DNA from 2 places in the Sphingomonas sp. GW821-FHT04B01 genome. Region 1 is predicted to be linked to the other one. Evidence: riboswitches for the same ligand, from Rfam matches in the RefSeq annotation. Region 1 holds a riboswitch; the other holds the start of a gene.

Region 1 (9,276 bases):
CCCCCGCTCGCCAAGCATACTCCGTCACCCCGGACTCGTTCCGGGGTCCACGCCGCGGCGAGGAGACCGGCTTGAGGGGAAACCATCCTTTTGCGGCTCGGTGGACCCCGGAACAAGTCCGGGGTGACGAGTTTTTGGACGAGCCCGATCGAGCCTCATCCTCCCGCTCTTCCTTTAGGAGGGCTGAGCGACTTACCGAGACGCCTCAATAGCTCCGCGCAAGCAGCACCCGCTCCACCGCAGGTCCGCCGGTGAACACGCAGGCGCCATCCGCCGCCGCCGCATCGGACGGCGCGTTGCGGATCGTCAGCTTGAGCGCCTTCAGCCGCTCGACCACCGCGTCGAGCGCCGCGCCGGTCGGCCGCGCCCATTGCACCTCGACCCAGCCGGGATTCTTCACGCCCTCGGCGAAATGCGCCTCGACCGCGGCGAAATCCGCCGCCGGCACGATCGCCGCCTGCATCCGCGCCCGCGCCTCGTCGTGCAGCGCCTGCTGGATCGCCGCGAGCAACGCCGGCGCCTCCGCCTCGAAATCGCCGCGCGCCATCACCTGGCTATCGAGCTTGCCGTCCTCGCGATACAGCCGGTCGCGGCGGATCACCGAGACGTTGCCGCCCGCCATGTCGCGCCCGCCGATCTCGATGACGATCGGCGCGCCCTTCTTCACCCAGCCCCAGCGCTTGGTCGCCGCCTTGGCCGGCTTGAGGTCGAGCAGCGCGCGCACCGGCTCGCCGAGCGCGGACAGGCCGGCGAGGTTCGACTGGATGTCCTTTGCATAAGCGATCAGCGCCTCGTCCTCGGGCTGGTCGCGCAGCATCGGCACGATCACGATCTGCCACGGCGCGATCCGCGGCGGCACGCGCAGCCCGTCGTCGTCGCCATGCACCATGATGACGCCGCCGATCATCCGCGTGCTGACCCCCCAGCTCGTCGTATTGGCCAGTTCCAGCTCGCCGCTGGCGTTCTGGAAGCGGATGTTCTGCGCGTGCGCGAAATTGGTGCCGAGGAAATGGCTGGTCCCCGCCTGCAACGCCTTGCCGTCCTGCATCATCGCCTCGATGCTGTAGGTCGCGACCGCACCGGGGAAGCGCTCGTTCTCTGGCTTCTCGCCGGCGACCACCGGCAGCGCGAGGCAGTCCTCGGCGAAGCTGCGATAGACTTCGAGCATCTTGCGCGTCTCGTCGCGCGCCTCGTCGGCGGTGGCGTGGGCGGTATGGCCCTCCTGCCAGAGGAACTCGCTGGTGCGCAGGAACATGCGCGTCCGCATCTCCCAGCGCACGACGTTCGCCCATTGGTTGATGAGCACGGGCAGGTCGCGCCACGACTGCACCCAGCGCGCGAACGCCGTGCCGATCACCGTCTCCGAGGTCGGCCGCACCACCAAAGGCTCCTCGAGCTTGGCGGCGGGATCGGGCATCAGCCCGCCCTTGCCGTCGGGGATCAGCCGATGGTGGGTGACGACCGCCATCTCCTTGGCGAAACCCTCGACGTGCTCCGCCTCCTTCTCGAAATAGGAGAGCGGGATGAACAGCGGGAAATAGCAATTCTCATGGCCGGTCGCCTTGATCCGGTCGTCGAGCAGCCGCTGGATCCGCTCCCAGATGCCATAGCCCCAGGGGCGGATGACCATACAGCCGCGCACGCCCGATTCCTCGGCGAGATCGGCCTCGGCGATGACGGATTGATACCAGGCGGCGAAGTCGGCGTCGCGCGTGACGGAAAGAGCGTGCTTCATGGCGTGGACGCCTAGCCAAAGCGCTTCGGCGCGTCACCCCCCTCACGCACTGGCCGCGAACCGTGATCGGCGCGACGTGGGAAGCGCTACGGAGTCACGACCGGGCCGGCCGCCAACATCCGCTTGCCGCGGAGATACATCTCCAGCCGCTGCGCGCTGAACAGCCCTAGCGCCAGCGCCATCAGCACGTCGGTGATCGCCATCGGATCGAGCCCCGCCGGCCCCGCATAGCTCAATGCGCCGCGCGCGCTGCTGCGCACGACGATCAGCAGCACGATGAACAGCAACGCCGCCGGCGACGAGGTCTGGCCGAGCCGGTGCGTCTCCGGATCGAGCGTGATCCGCATCATCTTGCCGCGCTGCCAGCCGAGCGCCGCCCCCAGTGCCAAAGCGACGAGGCAGAAGGCCCAACCCCAGCCATGCGGCGGAAAGCGCGTGAAGGTGAAGCCGATCACCACCGCATAGAAAGCGGGCAGGATCCACAGATGTTCGAGCTTGAGCGGCCGCACCCGGCTCATCCGCTTCCAGCGGATCGCCATCACCACCGCGACGACCACGAGCGGGATCGCATAGCTGATCCACCCGCCCGGTTGCTGTCCCTGCATATGTCCGTGTCCCCGCCCGTTACGGGACAGAAACTAAAGCCACCGACGGCATTGCGAAAGGGGGTATCCTAGCCCCAACCTCCGTCACCCCGGGCTCGACCCGGGTCCCGCTACGCCCGAAACGCGAAGGTAGCGGGACCCCGGCTCAAAGCCGGGGTGACGAGGGAGCTGCCTTTATTCCGCCGCCTGCGCCAGCGGCTGTTCCTTCCATACCAGCACCGGCTTGCGCGCCGCCTGCGTCTCGTCGAGCCGCGCACGCGGCGCGAAATGCGGCGCGGTCTTGAGGCTGGCGTCGCCGGCCTTGGCCCGTTCCGCCACGCTGCGCAGCGCGCCGACGAACTGGTCGAGCGCCGCCTTCGATTCGGTCTCGGTCGGTTCGACCAGCATCGCGCCGTGGACGACGAGCGGGAAATAGACCGTCATCGGGTGGAAGCCCTCGTCGATCAGCCCCTTGGCGACGTCGAGCGTCGAGAAGCCCTCGGCGAGATTGGCGTCGGAGAAGATCGCCTCGTGCATGCACGGCCCCGACTTGGCGAAGGGCGCGTCGAGCGTCCCCTCCAGCGAGCGCAGCACGTAATTGGCGTTGAGCACCGCATCCTCGGCGACCTGCTTGAGGCCGTCGGCACCGTGGCTGAGGATATAGGTCAGCGCGCGGGTGAACATCCCCATCTGGCCATGGAAGGCGGTCATCCGGCCGAACGTGTCGGGATGATCGTCGCCCGCAGTCTCTTCCTCAATGAGCTGGATATGGCCGTCGGCCATGCGCGCGGTGAACGGCAGCGGCCCGAAGGGGCTGAGCGCCTCCGACAGCACCACCGGCCCGGACCCCGGTCCGCCGCCGCCGTGCGGGGTCGAGAAGGTCTTGTGCAGGTTGATGTGCATCGCGTCGACGCCGAGGTCGCCGGGCCGCACCCGGCCGACGATGGCGTTGAAATTGGCACCGTCGCAATAGACGTAGCCGCCCGCATCATGGACCGCATCGCTGATCGACTTCAGGTCGCGCTCGAACAGGCCGCAGGTGTTGGGGTTGGTGATCATCACCGCGGCGACGTCCGGCCCCAGCCGTGCCTTCAACGCCGCGGTATCGACGCGGCCATCGGCGGTGGCGGGGATATCCTCGACGGTGAAGCCGGCGAAGGCCGCCGTGGCGGGATTGGTGCCATGCGCCGATTCGGGCACGAGGACGACCTTGCGATGGCCCTCGCCGCGCTTCTCCAGCGCCGCCTTGATGCACAGGATGCCGCACAATTCGCCGTGCGCGCCGGCCTTCGGCGACATGGCGACGCCGTGCATGCCGGTGAGCTTGATCAGCCACACCGCCAGTTCGTTGATGACCGCGAGCGCGCCCTGCACGGTGTCGACCGGTTGCAGCGGATGTACGTCGGCGAAACCGGGGAGGCGCGCCATCTTCTCGTTGAGCCGCGGATTGTGCTTCATCGTGCACGAGCCGAGCGGGAACAGGCCGAGGTCGATCGCGTAATTCTGGCGGCTGAGCCGCGTATAGTGACGGATCGTCTCGGGCTCGGACAGGCCGGCAAGCCCGATCGGCGCCTTGCGGCTAAGATCGCCGAGCCGCGACCCCGCGACGTCGCCCTCGGCGAAATCGACGCCGGTGGTCTGCGTATCACCGATCTCGAAGATCAGCGCCTCTTCCAGCATCAGCGCCTTATTGCCGGTGAAGGTCGGTGCGGCGCCATTGCCGCCGCCGGCGGTCATCTCGGGACGCCAGCCGCTCTGATTGATGCTCATGCCAGAACCTCCTCGAGTGCGGCGGCAAGGGTTTCGACGTCCTCCGCGGTCGTCGTCTCGGTGACCGCGACGATCAGCCCGTTGGCGAGGCCCGCCTCGTCCGGATACAGCCGGCCGAGCGACACGCCCGCCAGGATGCCGCGATCGGCGAGCGTCCGCACCACGGGGCGCGCCTCGACCGGCAGCTTCAGCGTGAATTCGTTGAAGAAGGTCTCGGTGACCAGCTCGACGCCCGGCACCTTGGCGAGGCGATCCGCGGCGCGGCACGCCGCGGCGTGGTTGATCCCCGCCAGCCGGCGCAGCCCCGCCTCGCCGAGCAGCGTCATGTGGATCGAGAAGGCGAGCGCACAAAGGCCCGAATTGGTGCAGATGTTGCTCGTCGCCTTCTCGCGACGGATATGCTGTTCGCGCGTCGACAGCGTCAGCACGAAGCCGCGGCGACCCTCCGCATCCACCGTCTCGCCGCAGAAGCGGCCGGGCATCTGGCGGATGTACTTCTCCTTGCAGCCCATCAGCCCGACGTACGGACCGCCGAACTGGAGGCCGACGCCGAGCGACTGGCCTTCGCCGACGACGATATCGGCGTCCATCTCGCCCGGCGAGGTGATCGCGCCCAGCGCCACCGGCTCGGTGACGACCGCGATCAGCAGCGCCTTGTTGGCGTGGCAGGCGTCGGCGAGCGGCGTCAGGTCGGCGATCCGGCCGAGGATATCGGGATATTGCACGACGACGCACGACGTATCGCCGTCGATCGCGGCGATCATCGCATCGATATCCGTTTCGGCGGTCAGCGCCGGCGTAGAGGTTTCGAGATGATCGCCGGTGTATTTCGCCATCGTCTTGGCGACGCTGACATAATGCGGGTGGAGCCCGCCCGACAGGATCGCCTTGCCCTTGCGGGTGATGCGCCGCGCCATGCCGATCGCTTCCCAGCAGGCGGTCGAGCCGTCGTACATCGACGCGTTCGCCACGTCGGTGCCGAGCAGCCGCGCGACCTGCGTCTGGAACTCGAACAGCATCTGCAGCGTGCCCTGCGCGATCTCGGGCTGATACGGCGTATAGGCGGTGAGGAACTCGCCACGCTGGATCAGGTGATCGACGCTCGCCGGCACGTGATGGCGATAGGCGCCCGCACCGAGGAAGAACGGCACTTCGCCCGCGACCGTGTTCTGGCGGGCGAGCGCGGTCATATGCCGCTCGACCGCCAGTTCGGAGGCGTGGTTCGGCAGGTCATGGATCGGGCCGGACAGGCGGGCGGCCTCGGGCACGTCGACGAACAGATCGTCGATCGATCCCGCACCGATGACCGCGAGCATCGCGTCGCGGTCGGGCTGGGTAAGCGGCAGGTAGCGCATCATCATTCCCTTGAGAGCCCCGCCTGTGGGAAGGGCCTTTACCTATGGCGACGGGCTGAGGTTCGATCGATCATCCCCGCAGGTCCCGTCACCCCGGACCAGTTCCGGGGTCCACCGGGCAGCAGGGGCGCCCTATCGTTTCAGACCGTCCTCCTCGCCGCCGCGTGGACCCCGGAACAAGTCCGGGGTGACGTATCAAGCGCGGCGAGGCATCGACCAGAGCGGAGCACCAATTGCGAGGCTGATCGTTACAGCTTGGCGACGAAATCCGCGTAGGCGGCTTCGTCCATCAGCGTCTCCAGCTCGGCCGGATCGCTGAGCGTGATCCTGAAGAACCAGCCTTCCGCTTCCGGATCCGAGTTGACGAGGCTGGGATCGTCCGACAGCGCGGCATTGCCCTCGGTCACCGTCCCCGACACCGGCGAATAGACGTCCGACGCGGCCTTGACCGATTCGACCACCGCGGCCTCGTCGCCCTTGCCGAGCTGCTTGCCCGCCTCGGGAACGTCGACGAACACGATGTCGCCGAGCTGGCCCTGCGCATAATCGGAGATGCCGACGGTGCCGGTGTCGCCATCGACATCGACCCACTCATGATCTTCGGTGAAATAACGGCTCATCACTTGCCTCCTGCGCGGACATAGCGGTGGGGAACGAACGGCATCGGAGCGACCGTCGCCTCGTGGATCTTGCCGCGCTGGACGAGGCGCAGCGGCGTGCCGGCCTCGGCGAGCGCGGCGGGAACATAGGCCATGGCGATCGGCGCACCGACGCTCGGCGCGAAGCCGCCGCTGGTGACGCGGCCGATCACCGCGCCCTCGGCGTCGACGACGCTCGCGCCCTCGCGCACCGGCTGGCGCCCGGCGACCGACAGGCCGACGCGCTTGACCGCGGGACCATCGGTCCGCTCGGCGAGGATACGCGCGGCGCCGGCGAAATCGGCGGCCTCGCGGCGGCGCTTGGACAGAGCGAAGCCGAGATCGGCCATCACCGGCGTCGTCTCGGGATCGAGATCGTGGCCGTAGAGCGGCAGTCCGGCTTCGAGCCGCAGCGAATCGCGCGCACCGAGGCCGATCGGCTTGACCTCGGGCTCGGCGCAGATCGCATCGGCGAAATCGGCGGCGGCTTCGGCGGGGATCGAAATCTCGACGCCGTCCTCGCCGGTATAGCCCGAACGGCTGATCCACAGCGCATGGCCGTTCCAGTCGAACGCGCCCGCGGTCATGAACACGAGGTCCTCGACGCCGGGGATCAGGCGCGACACGGCGGCGACCGCCTTGGGCCCCTGCACCGCGAGCAAGGCCTGATCTTCCATCAGGTTCATCGTCAGATCGTCGGGCAGCACGTCGAGCAGATAGGCGAGATCGTCATATTTGGTCGCGCCGTTGACGACGACGTAATGGCTCGCCGCGCCGAACGGATGCGCGCCCTCGGCGGGCAGCGTCGTGGCCATCAGATCGTCGAGGATGCCGCCCTCGTCGTTGAGCAGCAGCGAATAGCGGATCTTGGTCGGCGCGAGCCCGGCGATATCGCCCGGCAGCACCGCTTCGAGCGCCTTGGCGACGCCGGCGGCGTCGAGCCCGTCGCCGGTGAAGCCGACCTGGCCCATATGGCTGACGTCGAACAGGCCGGCGGACTCGCGCGTCCACAGATGCTCGGCCATGATGCCCTCATATTGGACGGGCATTTCATAGCCGGCGAACGGCACCATGCGGCCGCCGCGGGCGCGGTGCCAGCCGTCGAGCGGCAGCAGCTGGATTGCGGGCTCGTCGCCGTCGAGGTCGTCGAGCGGGTCGGGCAAGGTGTCTGGCAGCGAATCGCTCATCAACCGTCTCCAAGAAAGGCACGGGACCAAAGACGGCACGGGGCCGCAATCGATCCGTCATACCCCCTCTGTCACGGTGACCTGAGAGCTTTGACCCGGCGCGTCTCCGCAGCGGGCTTACCCCTTCGGTGGCTCCTCAAAGGAACGCTTTCCAGAGTGTCGATAAGGCAGCGCGCGGTCCCGTTTGCCTGAGAGATTCCGGGGTGGTTGCTCCTTCGGCGGCCTCCTTGTGAAGAGGCTCTCTCCCGCGCCCGCCCATGCCGGTCGCCCGGCATCGACGCGTGGTGCTGTGACGGGCGGCGGGGCCTTAGTCAATGCGGAAACGCCCTCCCCTCCCTGCGCGGGAAGGGAAGAGAATCAGCGTTGCGCGTTATACTTCAGCTGGTCGTCGGTGAGCTGGAAGCCGACCAGCGCCTCGAAGGTCGCGCGCAGGACCGCGGAGCGCACCTCCGGCCGCGCCAGCGGATCGGTCGCGGCATCCTCGTCGCCCGCCTTGCGCTTGCGGGTGAGCTGGTTGCGCACCTCGTCGGGCAAGGTCGCCGCCGCCCGCGCGATCTGCGTCGAGGCGGTGCCCTGCGCCTGCGCGCGCGCCTGCCCGGCGTCGAAATGCACCGCGATCTGCCCCTTGCGCTTGGCGGTCACCGCCGAGCCGCCGCGGACGATCGCGATATAATAAGGCAGCACCACGTCGCGCGGGCCCTCGGTCCGCGTCCGCCGCGCGAGCACGTCGAAGGTGACGCTGGTGGCGATCTGCTCGCCGGCGTCGTTGCAGGCGCCGCGCACGTTGGTCATGCTGGCGACGACGTCGATCGCGCTCGCGTCGCGGCTCGTCGCCGGATCGAACAGGGTGATGTCGCCGGTACCGGCGGCGACGCCGACCGTCGGGCAGGCGGAGCGCACGGCGGAGATGCCGCCTTCGACGATCTCGCCCTTGCTGGCGCAGCCCGAGAGGATCAGCGCGAGGGCGGACAGGCCTAAAGCCGGGGTTTTCACGAGGACGCGTACCTTTGTCGAACGGACAGTGATGCGCCGCCGGAGAACCCGGGCGATGCGCGGCGCACCATAGGAACCGGCTTTCCCGCGTGCAAGCAATCGCGTACTTCCGCGCGGTGAGCCAATCGCGTACTTCCGTGCGCCGCACCAATCGCGTAGAACCGCCGGCATGGCCTCCCAATTCCCCGCGGACGGCGGCAAGCCCGTCCTCGAACTGCTGATCGCCGCACCGCGCGGCTTCTGCGCCGGCGTCGACCGCGCGATCCGCATCGTCGAACTCGCGATCGAGAAGCACGGCGCGCCCGTCTACGTCCGCCACGAGATCGTCCACAACAAGTTCGTCGTCGACACGCTGAAGGCGCAGGGCGCGGTGTTCGTCGAGGAGCTCGACCAGGTGCCCGACGGCGCGCCGGTGGTCTTCTCCGCGCACGGCGTGCCCAAGTCGGTGCCGGTCGACGCGCAGAACCGCGGCCTCGACTATCTCGACGCAACCTGCCCGCTGGTGTCGAAGGTCCATCGCCAGGCCGAGCGGCTCGTCGCCGCCGGCCGCCACATCGTCTTCATCGGCCACGCCGGCCATCCCGAGGTCGTCGGCACCTTCGGCCAGGTGCCTGCCGGCGCGATGTCGCTGATCGAGACCGCCGCCGATGCCGAGATCTTCGCGCCGGTCGATCCCGACAATCTCGCCTTCCTCACCCAGACGACGCTGTCGGTCGACGACACCGCCGCGGTGGTCGCGGTGCTGCAGCGCCGCTTCCCCAACATGCTGCCGCCGCGCGGCGAGGACATCTGCTACGCCACCTCGAACCGGCAGGCGGCGGTCAAGGCGATCGCCGCGGCGTGCGACGCGATGCTGGTGATCGGCGCCCCCAATTCGTCCAACTCGGTGCGGCTGGTCGAAGTGGCGGAGCGCGAGGGCATCCCGGCGCGGCTGATCCAGCGCGCGGGCGATCTCGACTGGACGTTCCTCGACGGCGTCGGCACGCTCGGCATCACCGCCGGCGCCTCCGCGCC
Region 2 (9,276 bases), on a different contig from region 1:
GGCCTCCATATAGCGACGCGCCAGATCGGTGATTTCCAGCTCCCCGCGTGGTGAAGGGGTTAGGCCGACGGTATGATCGCAAACTTGGGCATCAAAGACGTAAAGCCCGGTGATCGCATGGTTGGAGCGCGGGCGTTCCGGCTTCTCCTCGATGGAAACAGCGCGACCGTCCGCGTCGAAGGCGATGACGCCGTAGCGTTGGGGATCCTCCACCCGATACGAAAAGATCGTCGCACCGCCCTTGCCTGCCTCCGCACGGGCGACCGCCCGCCGCAGCATTGGTCCCAAACCATTGCCGAAGAAGATATTGTCGCCAAGAATCAGTGTAACCGGCTTGCCTGCAATCCACTCGCGGCCAATGGTAAACGCCTGGGGCAGGCCTTCGGGACGTTGCTGCTCGGCATAGGCAATCTGTAGGCCAAGCCGAGACCCATTACCGAACAGTGTTCGATAATGCGATAGATATTCGGGACTCGAGATGATCAAGATCTCGCGGATGCCCGCGAGCATCAGCGCAGATAGCGGGTAATAGATCATTGGCTTGTCGTAGACCGGCAGCAACTGCTTGTTGACGACCAACGTTGCGGGATGGAGCCGCGTGCCGGTGCCGCCGGCGAGAATGATGCCCTTCATGCCGAACGCTCCATTTGTCCATTCAGCCCGCGTCGCACGTCTGCCGCTTGCCTATCGACCAGTGGCTGCCACCAAGCTGCGTTGTCGAGATACCAGCGGATCGTCTTCTCCAGGCCGCTTTCGAAACTCTCCTGTGGCACCCAGCCCAGTTCAGCGTGGATGCGGGTAGCGTCGATCGCATAGCGCTGATCGTGACCCGGACGATCGGCGACGAAGCCGATCTGTTCGGCGTAGGAGCCCCCCTTCTCGCGCGGCCGCAGTCGATCAAGCGTCGCACAGAGTGTTTCGACCACGTCGATATTCCGTCGCTCGGCGCTGCCGCCGATATTGTAGCGGCGCCCCGGGACGCCACGTTCGAACACCGCTTGCAATGCGCGGACGTGATCCTCGACGAACAGCCAGTCGCGCACATTCTCGCCGCGCCCGTAGACGGGCAAGGTCTCTCCCGCCAAGGCCTTGACGATCATCAACGGGATCATCTTTTCGGGAAAATGATAGGGGCCGTAGTTGTTCGAGCAATTGGTGACGAGCACCGGCAGGTCATACGTATGGCCCCAGGCACTGACCAGATGATCGGATGCCGCCTTTGACGCCGAATAGGGCGAGCGCGGGTCATAGGGCGTCTCTTCGGTGAATGCGCCGCTAGGCCCCAACGAACCGAACACCTCGTCGGTCGAAATGTGATGAAAGCGGAACGCCGCGCGCTCGGTTTGTGACAGGTCCTGCCAATAGGCACGCGCGGCGGTAAGCATCGTGAAGGTGCCGACGACGTTGGTTTGTATGAAGGCGCCAGGGCCATCGATCGATCGGTCGACATGGCTCTCGGCGGCCAGATGGGTGATCACGTCCGGGCGGAAGTCGTGGATCGCGGTGCGGACCGCCGCCGCATCGCACACGTCGGCATGGACGAAACGATAGCGGGGATCGTCGGCGATCGGCGCGAGGGCGGTCAGCGTACCGGCATAGGTCAGCGCATCGAGGTTCAGCACCTCGTGCCCGGTGTTGCAGATCAGGTGGCGGACCAACGCCGAGCCGATGAAGCCGGCTCCCCCGGTGACGAGAATACGCATGGCTTGTGCCTAGCTGCAAAGGGTTAACAGGCATATCTAGGCTACGACATGTCGCCGTGTCGACATGTCGGATTGCATAGGAATCGACGATTAGGTTTGTCGATGTGCATTCTGCTCAAGTCGTGCCACGCTTGAATATAGGGCTGTCGACACGCCGACACCCCAACACCCCGACACGTCAACATTCCACCACGTTGACCGCCAGCCCGCCGAGGCTCGTCTCCTTGTATTTCGAGCGCATGTCCTCGCCGGTCTGGCGCATCGTCTCGATCACCGCGTCGAGGCTGACGACGTGGCTGCCGTCGCCGCGCAGCGCGAGATAGGCGGCGTTGATCGCCTTCACCGCGCCCATCGTGTTGCGCTCGATGCACGGGATCTGCACCAGGCCGCCGATCGGGTCGCAGGTGAGGCCGAGATTGTGCTCCATGCCGATCTCCGCGGCATTCTCGATCTGGCGGTTGCTGCCGCCGAGCACTGCGGCAAGCGCCCCCGCTGCCATCGAACAGGCGACCCCGACCTCCCCCTGGCACCCCATCTCCGCGGCCGAGATCGACGCGCGTTTCTTGTAGAGCATGCCGATCGCCGCGGCGGTGAGCAGGAAGCGGCGCGCGCCCTCGTCGTCGGCGCCCTCGATCAGCGTCTCGTAGAAGCGCAGCACCGCGGGCAGCACGCCGGCCGCGCCGTTGGTCGGCGCGGTGACCACCCGGCCACCGGCGGCATTCTCCTCGTTGACCGCGAGCGCCCACAGGCTGACCCATTCGAACACCTCGGCGGGGTTGCGGCCGGGCGCGTCGCCGGTGAGGCCCTGCTGGATCACGCGAGCGCGGCGCCGCACCTTGAGGCCGCCGGGCAATATGCCCTCCTGCGCGATGCCGCGGTCGATGCACGCGCTCATCGCGGCGCGGACCGCGTCGAGGAAGGCGTCGGTCTCCGCGGGGCTGCGCCACGCCTCCTCATTGGCGCGAACGAGCTCGGCGATCGACAGGCCGGTGGCATCGCCGAGCACGAGCAGATCGGCGCCCGAGCCGAACGGGTGGCGCACCGCGACATTGCCCGCGGCGAGCCGTTCGCCCTTGCGCAGGATCGCGCCGCCCCCGATCGAGAAATAGGTCTCGGCATAGGTCGCGCCATCAGCATAGCGGGCGGTGAAGGTCATGCCGTTGGGATGTTCGGGCAGGAAGTCGCGCGGGTGGAAGACGACGTCGTCGGGCGCGAAGACGATGGCGTGGCGGCCGGCGAGCGTCAGCCGCCGGTTGTCGCGGATATCGGCGAGGATCGCCGGCGCGGCATCGGGATCGAGCCGCTCGGGCTCCCAGCCGCCGAGGCCGAGGATCGTCGCGGTGTCGGTGGCGTGGCCGCGCCCGGTGAGCGCGAGGCTGCCGTAGAGATTACAGGTGACGCCGACCGGAGCCCCCTGCCCTATCCCCTGCCTTGCCCCCTGCCCGGCGCCCTGTCCGAGCGCGCGCTGCCCGAAGTCGAAGGCGGCGCGCATCGGGCCGACGGTATGCGAGCTCGACGGGCCGATGCCGATCGTGAACAATTCGGCGACGCTGATCGGGCGATCGAGGTTGCGGTCGAGCGGCGCGGTGACGGGATCGGTGTGCATGCGGTCCTTCCGCCGGTCGCTGCCGGCCTGCATGCCCCATCTGTCCCTTGCGCCTGAGATCATTATCCCGTCGGCGGGCACCGGCTGGCGCCACTCTCCAGATGTCGTCGTCGATCGGTCCTTCTGCCTGAGAGTTTCCGGGGCGGTTGCTCCTTCGGCGCCGGGGCCAGCCCGGTCTCTCCCTGATCGACGTCGCGGACGGTATCATCGCCCCGCTACCGGTCAAGGGCGCCGCACGCGCCCGTTCCATCCTGTCGAGCTATCGACATGTCGACAGATCGACCTCGTCGCGTCTGGCACTGCAGGGATTCGAACGACTTGGCACCATCGGGTCGAGGCATAGACATGTCGACAATCCGACTTGTCGTACGGCGGATGCCGGGCGCGGCGTCCGCGCCTGCCGGAGCCCGCCATGGGCCGGCGAGACCCGCCGCTCGCGCGCCATTTCCTACTCGAAAGCACGAATGGGGCGGCGTCCAAGCCCATTTTCCCTCGGGAATCCCGTGTGGGGTGCCAAAAGTTCGTGCTTTCGAGTAGGAAATGAACATGGCCCGTTCCCCTGCCCCGACCCGCCCGTCCGCCAGCGCCGGTACCGTGCCGCACCGCGACCTGTTCACGCTCGACAGCCCGCTGCACGGCGAGATCCGCGGCGAGCGGTCGCTGATGGCCTTTCCCTTCTTCGCGCTGTCCAAGAACGCCTGGATGAAGCCGCTGACCTACGATCACGCCACCGTGTCGATCGAGGTGCGCCCCTCGGCGAGCGGCGTCGCGACGATCTACGACAAGGAGATCGTCCTCTATATCGCCAGCCTGATGGCGGCGAAGCTCGAGGCGGGCGAGCATGTCGAGCAGGATTTCATCTTCACCGCGCACGATCTGTTCTCGGTCACCGGCTCCAACCACAGCGCGCGCTCCTACGGCCGGCTGTCGGAGGCGCTGGAACGGCTGCAGGGCACGCAGATCAAGACCAATATCGAAGCGGGCGGGGAGGGGGAGGAGGGCTTCTTCTCATGGCTTTCCGAAGCAAAACTCCATTATTCCAAGACGAAAAGTGGGGAGCGGCGGCTGAAGGCGGTCAAGGTGCGGCTGTGCGACTGGCTGTTCCGCGCGATCCTGCTCGATCGCCACGTGCTCGATTATGCCGCCGCTTACTTCCAGCTCGGGCCGATCGAGCGGCGCATCTACGAGGTGGCGCGCTCGACCTGCGAGGAGGGCGGGCTCGACCTCGATCTCGCCACCTTCCGCCTGCAGATCGGCTATCAGAACCCGCTGTCGAACTTCAAGGCGGCGCTCAAGCAGATCGTCGCGACCGACGGCATCCCCGATTACCATCTCGAACTGGTCGAGAGCGAGGCGGCCGAGGAGGAGGGCGCCGCCCCGCGTCGTGGCCGTAAGGCGCCGCAGAACCGGGTGGTGATCACGCCGCGGCCGCAGCCGGGGCAGGCGGTGCTGAGCGAGCATCGCACCATCGTCGAATCGGCCGCGGCAGAGGGAACCAATCCGGCCGGGTGATTCGCCGGCGGCTGCGAATTGTTACTCGAAAGCACGAATGAATGCGGTGCATTCCTACTCGAAAGCACGAATGGCAGCGCGCCATTGTTACTCGAAAGCACGAATAGAAACGCCTATTCTACTCGAAAGCACGAACTTTTTTCAGGTTAAATACTCGAAAGCACGAATCGTAAGCGCTTCCGCTGTTGGATCATTGCTGCAACAAGAATGACGCGCGGTCATGTCGACCGCGGCGATGTTCATGGAGTGGCCGTGACCACATAAAGGAAAGCCCGGCACGAAGGCCGGGCATCCCAAGGAAATATTCGAGAGACCGGCGTCGCCAAACGTCGATCGGTGACTTTTCAACAGCTCACGTCTCCCGAATAGCTCCGAACCCGTTCCGGTTCAAGGATGCGCGTTTCGCGCCACGGTCTTTTTTGTCCTCGGTCCCGGCCCCGCAAGGGGATGGAAGATGACGGCGTTTACCCTCGGGGAGGCGAGCGCCCGCGTGCTCGCGCGGGCGGGCGACGGGCTGCGTGCTGGATCGCGGGCCCCGGCACGTACTCGCGCACCCCACCGCACCGGTGCGCCGGTGCTGCGCGACAGTATCGAGGCGGGGACGTTCGAGGAGCTGTTCTTCGCGACGCCCGCCCCCGGCGAGACCGACCGGCTGCTGCGCGCCTGCCGCCGCACGCTCGACGCCGGTCGGCGCCTGCGCCGCGAGGAACGCGCCGGTACCCGCACGCTGAGCGCCACCGAGCGCAGCATCGCCGGGCTGACCGCGGCCGCGGTGCGCGTGTTCGAGGAATTGTGCACGCTCGCCCGGCTCAACCAGGGCCGCGTCTATCCGAGCTATGACTGGCTCGCCGAGGCGACCGCGCTCGGCCGGGCGACCGTCGCCCGCGCGCTGCACGCGCTCGAACGCTGCGGCTTCCTCGTCCGCCAGCGCCGGTTCAAGCGGGTGGAAGGGGAGGGGCCGCGCTATCGCCAGACCTCCAACGCCTATCGCCCGCTGCTGCCGGCGCGGGTGCTCGCCTATCTGCCGCGCTGGATGCGTCCGGCGCCGCTGCCGGTCGATCACGAGCAGCATCGCGCGGTCGAGGCGGAGGCACATGAGAGGATGCTGGCCAGCCTGTCCTGCCGGGAGCGCGCCACGGCCAGCGTCGGCGGCATGCTGGGCAAGGTGCTCGCCTCGCTCGGCGCGGCGATCGATCGGGATATGGCGTCAGCGTGCGAGTCTCAAAAACATCCGCAACCGCTCATGGATTCCATTTGAATGAGAACAAGAGGGTTGGCCTAGACGGCCAACACAGCCGTCTGACGACGAGGAAGGACAAACGACGAACCAAAACGACCCGACGATAAGACGAAAAGACCGGAGTGCCGGCTACGCCGTCACATGCTCCCTAGAAGGAGCAAGCGGTTCAGGGCGGTAATCCTCACCTTTGGCAGCGTGCGTCGATCTGTCGAGGTGTCGACGGATCGACGGCCGTATCGTGCTCGTCGATTCCGCTGATCGTCCGGTCGGGCAGGGGGCTCGACGCGTCTATATGTCTATACGTCGAGGACTTGCCACGTCGGCATGTAGACATGTAGGGAGGACGACATGGCGACCATCGCGATCATCAGTCAGAAGGGCGGCGCGGGCAAGACGACGCTCGCGCTCCACCTCGCCGCGGCCGCGCAGGATGCCGGCCGCGTCGCGCTCATCATCGATACCGACCCGCAGGCGACCGCCAGCCAATGGGCGGCCTGGCGTGGGGAGGCGCCGCCCGAGGTGATCGACAGCCCGCCGCCACGGCTCGCCGCCAAGGTCGAGGCAGCGCGCGGGCAGGGGGCCGAGCTGATCGTCATCGATACGCCGCCCCATGCCGACAGCGCCGCCCGCGCCGCGGTCGAGGTCGCCGATCTCGTGCTGATCCCATGCCGGCCGAGCGCCTTCGACCTGTCGGCGATCCAGACCACCGCCAAGCTGGTGCAGCTGCTGCGCAAGCCCGCCTATGTCGTCTTCACCGCCGGCGCCCCCAATGCGCCGCGCGTCTACCAGGAGGCGGGCGAACTGGTCGAAGGCTTCGGCACGCCGCCTTGCCCGGTGCAGATCCCCGACCGCGCCGCCTATCGCCACGCGAGCGGGGAGGGGCGCACCGTCATGGAATATGAGCCTGACGGCAAGGCTGCCGAGGATATTCGACAGCTCTACGCGTGGACATGTCGACAGGTCGGCATGCCGGTTGCTAAGATCAAGACCCGCAAGAAGGTACCTGCATGAGCCGCAAGCCGAGTTTCGCGAATCTGCGCACCGTCAGCGCGCCGCCTGCCACCGTCGCGGCGCCGGCACCGGTCGCCGCTCCCCCGCCGCCCGTCGGCGCGGCAGGGCAGGGGCCGGCAAGCCGCCAGGGCCGCAAGCAGATCGCCGGCTTCTTCAGCCCCGAGATGTCGTTCGCGATGCATACCCTGGCGCGGCGGCAGGGCCGCAGCCTGCAGGCGCTGATGGCCGAGGCGTTCAACGACGTGCTGCGCAAGCACGGTGAGAGCCCGATCGGGGATTGAGGCGGCGCCGGAGGCTGACCAGCACGCGAGGATGCTGATCTCCGTGCACGCTGTCGATGCTTGGTCATCTTCAGAATGGTCCATCCCAGCGGAAGATGGTCTGATACATCGCGTCGGCGCTTACGTAGCCATAGCGATCGACGTGGCATCAGCCTTCGCTAACGGGAAGCTGAGCATTGAAGGCTTCGCAACAGCGTTTGAGCGCCGCCAGATCGCCGGCTTTGCAGACTCAGCCTCTTTGTAATGCGCCAATGACCGGTCCGACATGGCGCGAGCGATGATGCTTAGCTCGGATCGAAATCCATGCCCAACGACCCGAAGCGCAAGCCCAGATCATTCTAGAGCAGTGTAGATCTCAAGGGGCTTCCCGCGCGCCAGATCGACTGGGATACGCGCTTAAAAATGCCCTGTCTGTCACACTGCAGGCAAACCCCTCGCTCCACGTTGATCGGACTCGTCGAGCTTGTAAAAGATAAAGGGTCAATGTATAAATTATAGGATCGGAGCTATGGCAGGATATGCCATCTGGCACCGTTGTATACACCGGTACGATGGCGCCGCTGCACGGGGCTGGATCATTGATCGTGACTGCTCGGGTATCTGATGACGTTGCGGCCGAGATCGACCGCCTCGCTACCGCCAACGGCCAGAGCCGTTCGGCGTGGATGTCCCACACGCTGACGCGTCTCGTTCTTGCCGAAGGTGGCGAGGATCTTCCGCTGGTGCCGGTTGCAAGGCGCGGTCACCCGGACGATGCCGTCCGGGTCACGCTGCGCCTGCACCGCCGCGAGATCGAGGCGATCGATGCGGCCGGTGCGCCGCTCGGGCTAAGCCGAAACGAATGGCTCAAGCGCGCCATTCGCTGGCAGCTCTGGGACAGGGCAGGGGTGTTGCGGCTCGCCCCCGCCACGCAATCCGAGATCGGCAAGCTGCGCAAACAGGTCCTCGCGATCGGGCGCAACATCAACCAGGCGGTCCACGCGATGAACGCGGCGAACCTGCCCGGCAGCACGTTGGAAATCGCGCGCATCGCGACGCCATTCATCGACACGTGCGCCGATTTGAAGGCGCTGCTGTTCGACGTGCGCCGGACGTTGAGCAGCTATGTCAGCGGCGAGGTCGCCTACTGGACCGGTGCGCCGGAGAGGGAGGCGGAATGAGTTTCCACCTCTCGGCGGGGACGCTGGACTCGATAGCGGGCGTGTTCGCGCCGCCCGGGAAACGTGCGTCGCGTCCGGGGGGCGGGAAGGGTGCGCGTCGCAAGGATGACGGCACGATGCTGGCCGTCGCTATCGCCTCGATGCTCGCCCGACCGGCAGCGAAACCGGCCGCGACGGGCGGGGCGTATCGACCAAGCCCGCAGGTCAGGAAGGCGTTCGGCGGTGGGTCGCATACTGCGATCAGCAACCGGGCGATCATGACGATGGAGCGCACCGCGCGCGGCGTTCCCGAGGTCATGGTGCGCGTGACTGGGCGTCAGCATGGCAGCGGTCACGTGCTGGCCAACATGACCTATATCAGCCGGCTCGGGCATGATCCGGAGAAGCAGGTCGACCTTCATACGAGCGAGGGCGAGGTGCTGCGCGAGGGACGCGACATGCAGGAGCTGGCGCGCGACTGGCAGCAATGGGAGACCGGCGACGAGGCACGCCGGCAGGGCGCCACATCGCTGTCGATGATCCTTTCGATGCCGGCGAACACCGATCCCGAGCGGCTGAAAGAGGCGGCGCTGGCGTTCGCACGCGAGGAGTTCGCCAACCGCTCCTGGGTCGCGGCGCTGCACGTCGATCGCGATCATCCGCACGTGCATCTGACCGTCGCCCGGCGCGATCATGACGGCCGCCGCTTCCATCCCGATCGCGATGACCTGTTCCGATACCGCCAGCGCTTTGCGCAGAAACTGCGCGAGCGTGGCATCGAGGC

Evidence for each region. A riboswitch is a leader RNA that binds a small molecule or an ion and turns the genes downstream of it on or off. The one in region 1 is predicted to bind glycine.
Region 2: linked by a shared signal. The riboswitch ahead of AC07UH_RS18210 (L-serine ammonia-lyase) and the one ahead of gcvT (glycine cleavage system aminomethyltransferase GcvT) in region 1 are both predicted to bind glycine.

Annotation. Positions count from the first base shown of each region.
Region 1 covers NZ_JBWKTR010000003.1:361,763-371,038, forward strand. The annotation lists gene proS (proline--tRNA ligase) at 206-1,735, opposite strand; gene AC07UH_RS10515 (CcdC protein domain-containing protein) at 1,822-2,340, opposite strand; gene gcvPB (aminomethyl-transferring glycine dehydrogenase subunit GcvPB) at 2,515-4,089, opposite strand; gene gcvPA (aminomethyl-transferring glycine dehydrogenase subunit GcvPA) at 4,086-5,444, opposite strand; gene gcvH (glycine cleavage system protein GcvH) at 5,693-6,064, opposite strand; gene gcvT (glycine cleavage system aminomethyltransferase GcvT) at 6,064-7,269, opposite strand; glycine riboswitch at 7,328-7,434, opposite strand; glycine riboswitch at 7,435-7,527, opposite strand; gene AC07UH_RS10540 (hypothetical protein) at 7,627-8,262, opposite strand; gene ispH (4-hydroxy-3-methylbut-2-enyl diphosphate reductase) at 8,432-9,276, shown strand, end outside.
Region 2 covers NZ_JBWKTR010000009.1:114,021-123,296, reverse strand. The annotation lists gene rfbA (glucose-1-phosphate thymidylyltransferase RfbA) at 1-633, opposite strand, end outside; gene rfbB (dTDP-glucose 4,6-dehydratase) at 630-1,703, opposite strand; gene AC07UH_RS18210 (L-serine ammonia-lyase) at 1,882-3,309, opposite strand; glycine riboswitch at 3,415-3,504, opposite strand; gene AC07UH_RS18205 (replication initiator protein A) at 3,856-4,821, shown strand; gene AC07UH_RS18200 (helix-turn-helix domain-containing protein) at 5,276-6,079, shown strand; gene parA (ParA family partition ATPase) at 6,410-7,072, shown strand; gene AC07UH_RS18190 (ribbon-helix-helix domain-containing protein) at 7,069-7,353, shown strand; gene AC07UH_RS18185 (hypothetical protein) at 7,385-7,597, shown strand; gene AC07UH_RS18180 (hypothetical protein) at 7,905-8,513, shown strand; gene AC07UH_RS18175 (relaxase/mobilization nuclease domain-containing protein) at 8,630-9,276, shown strand, end outside.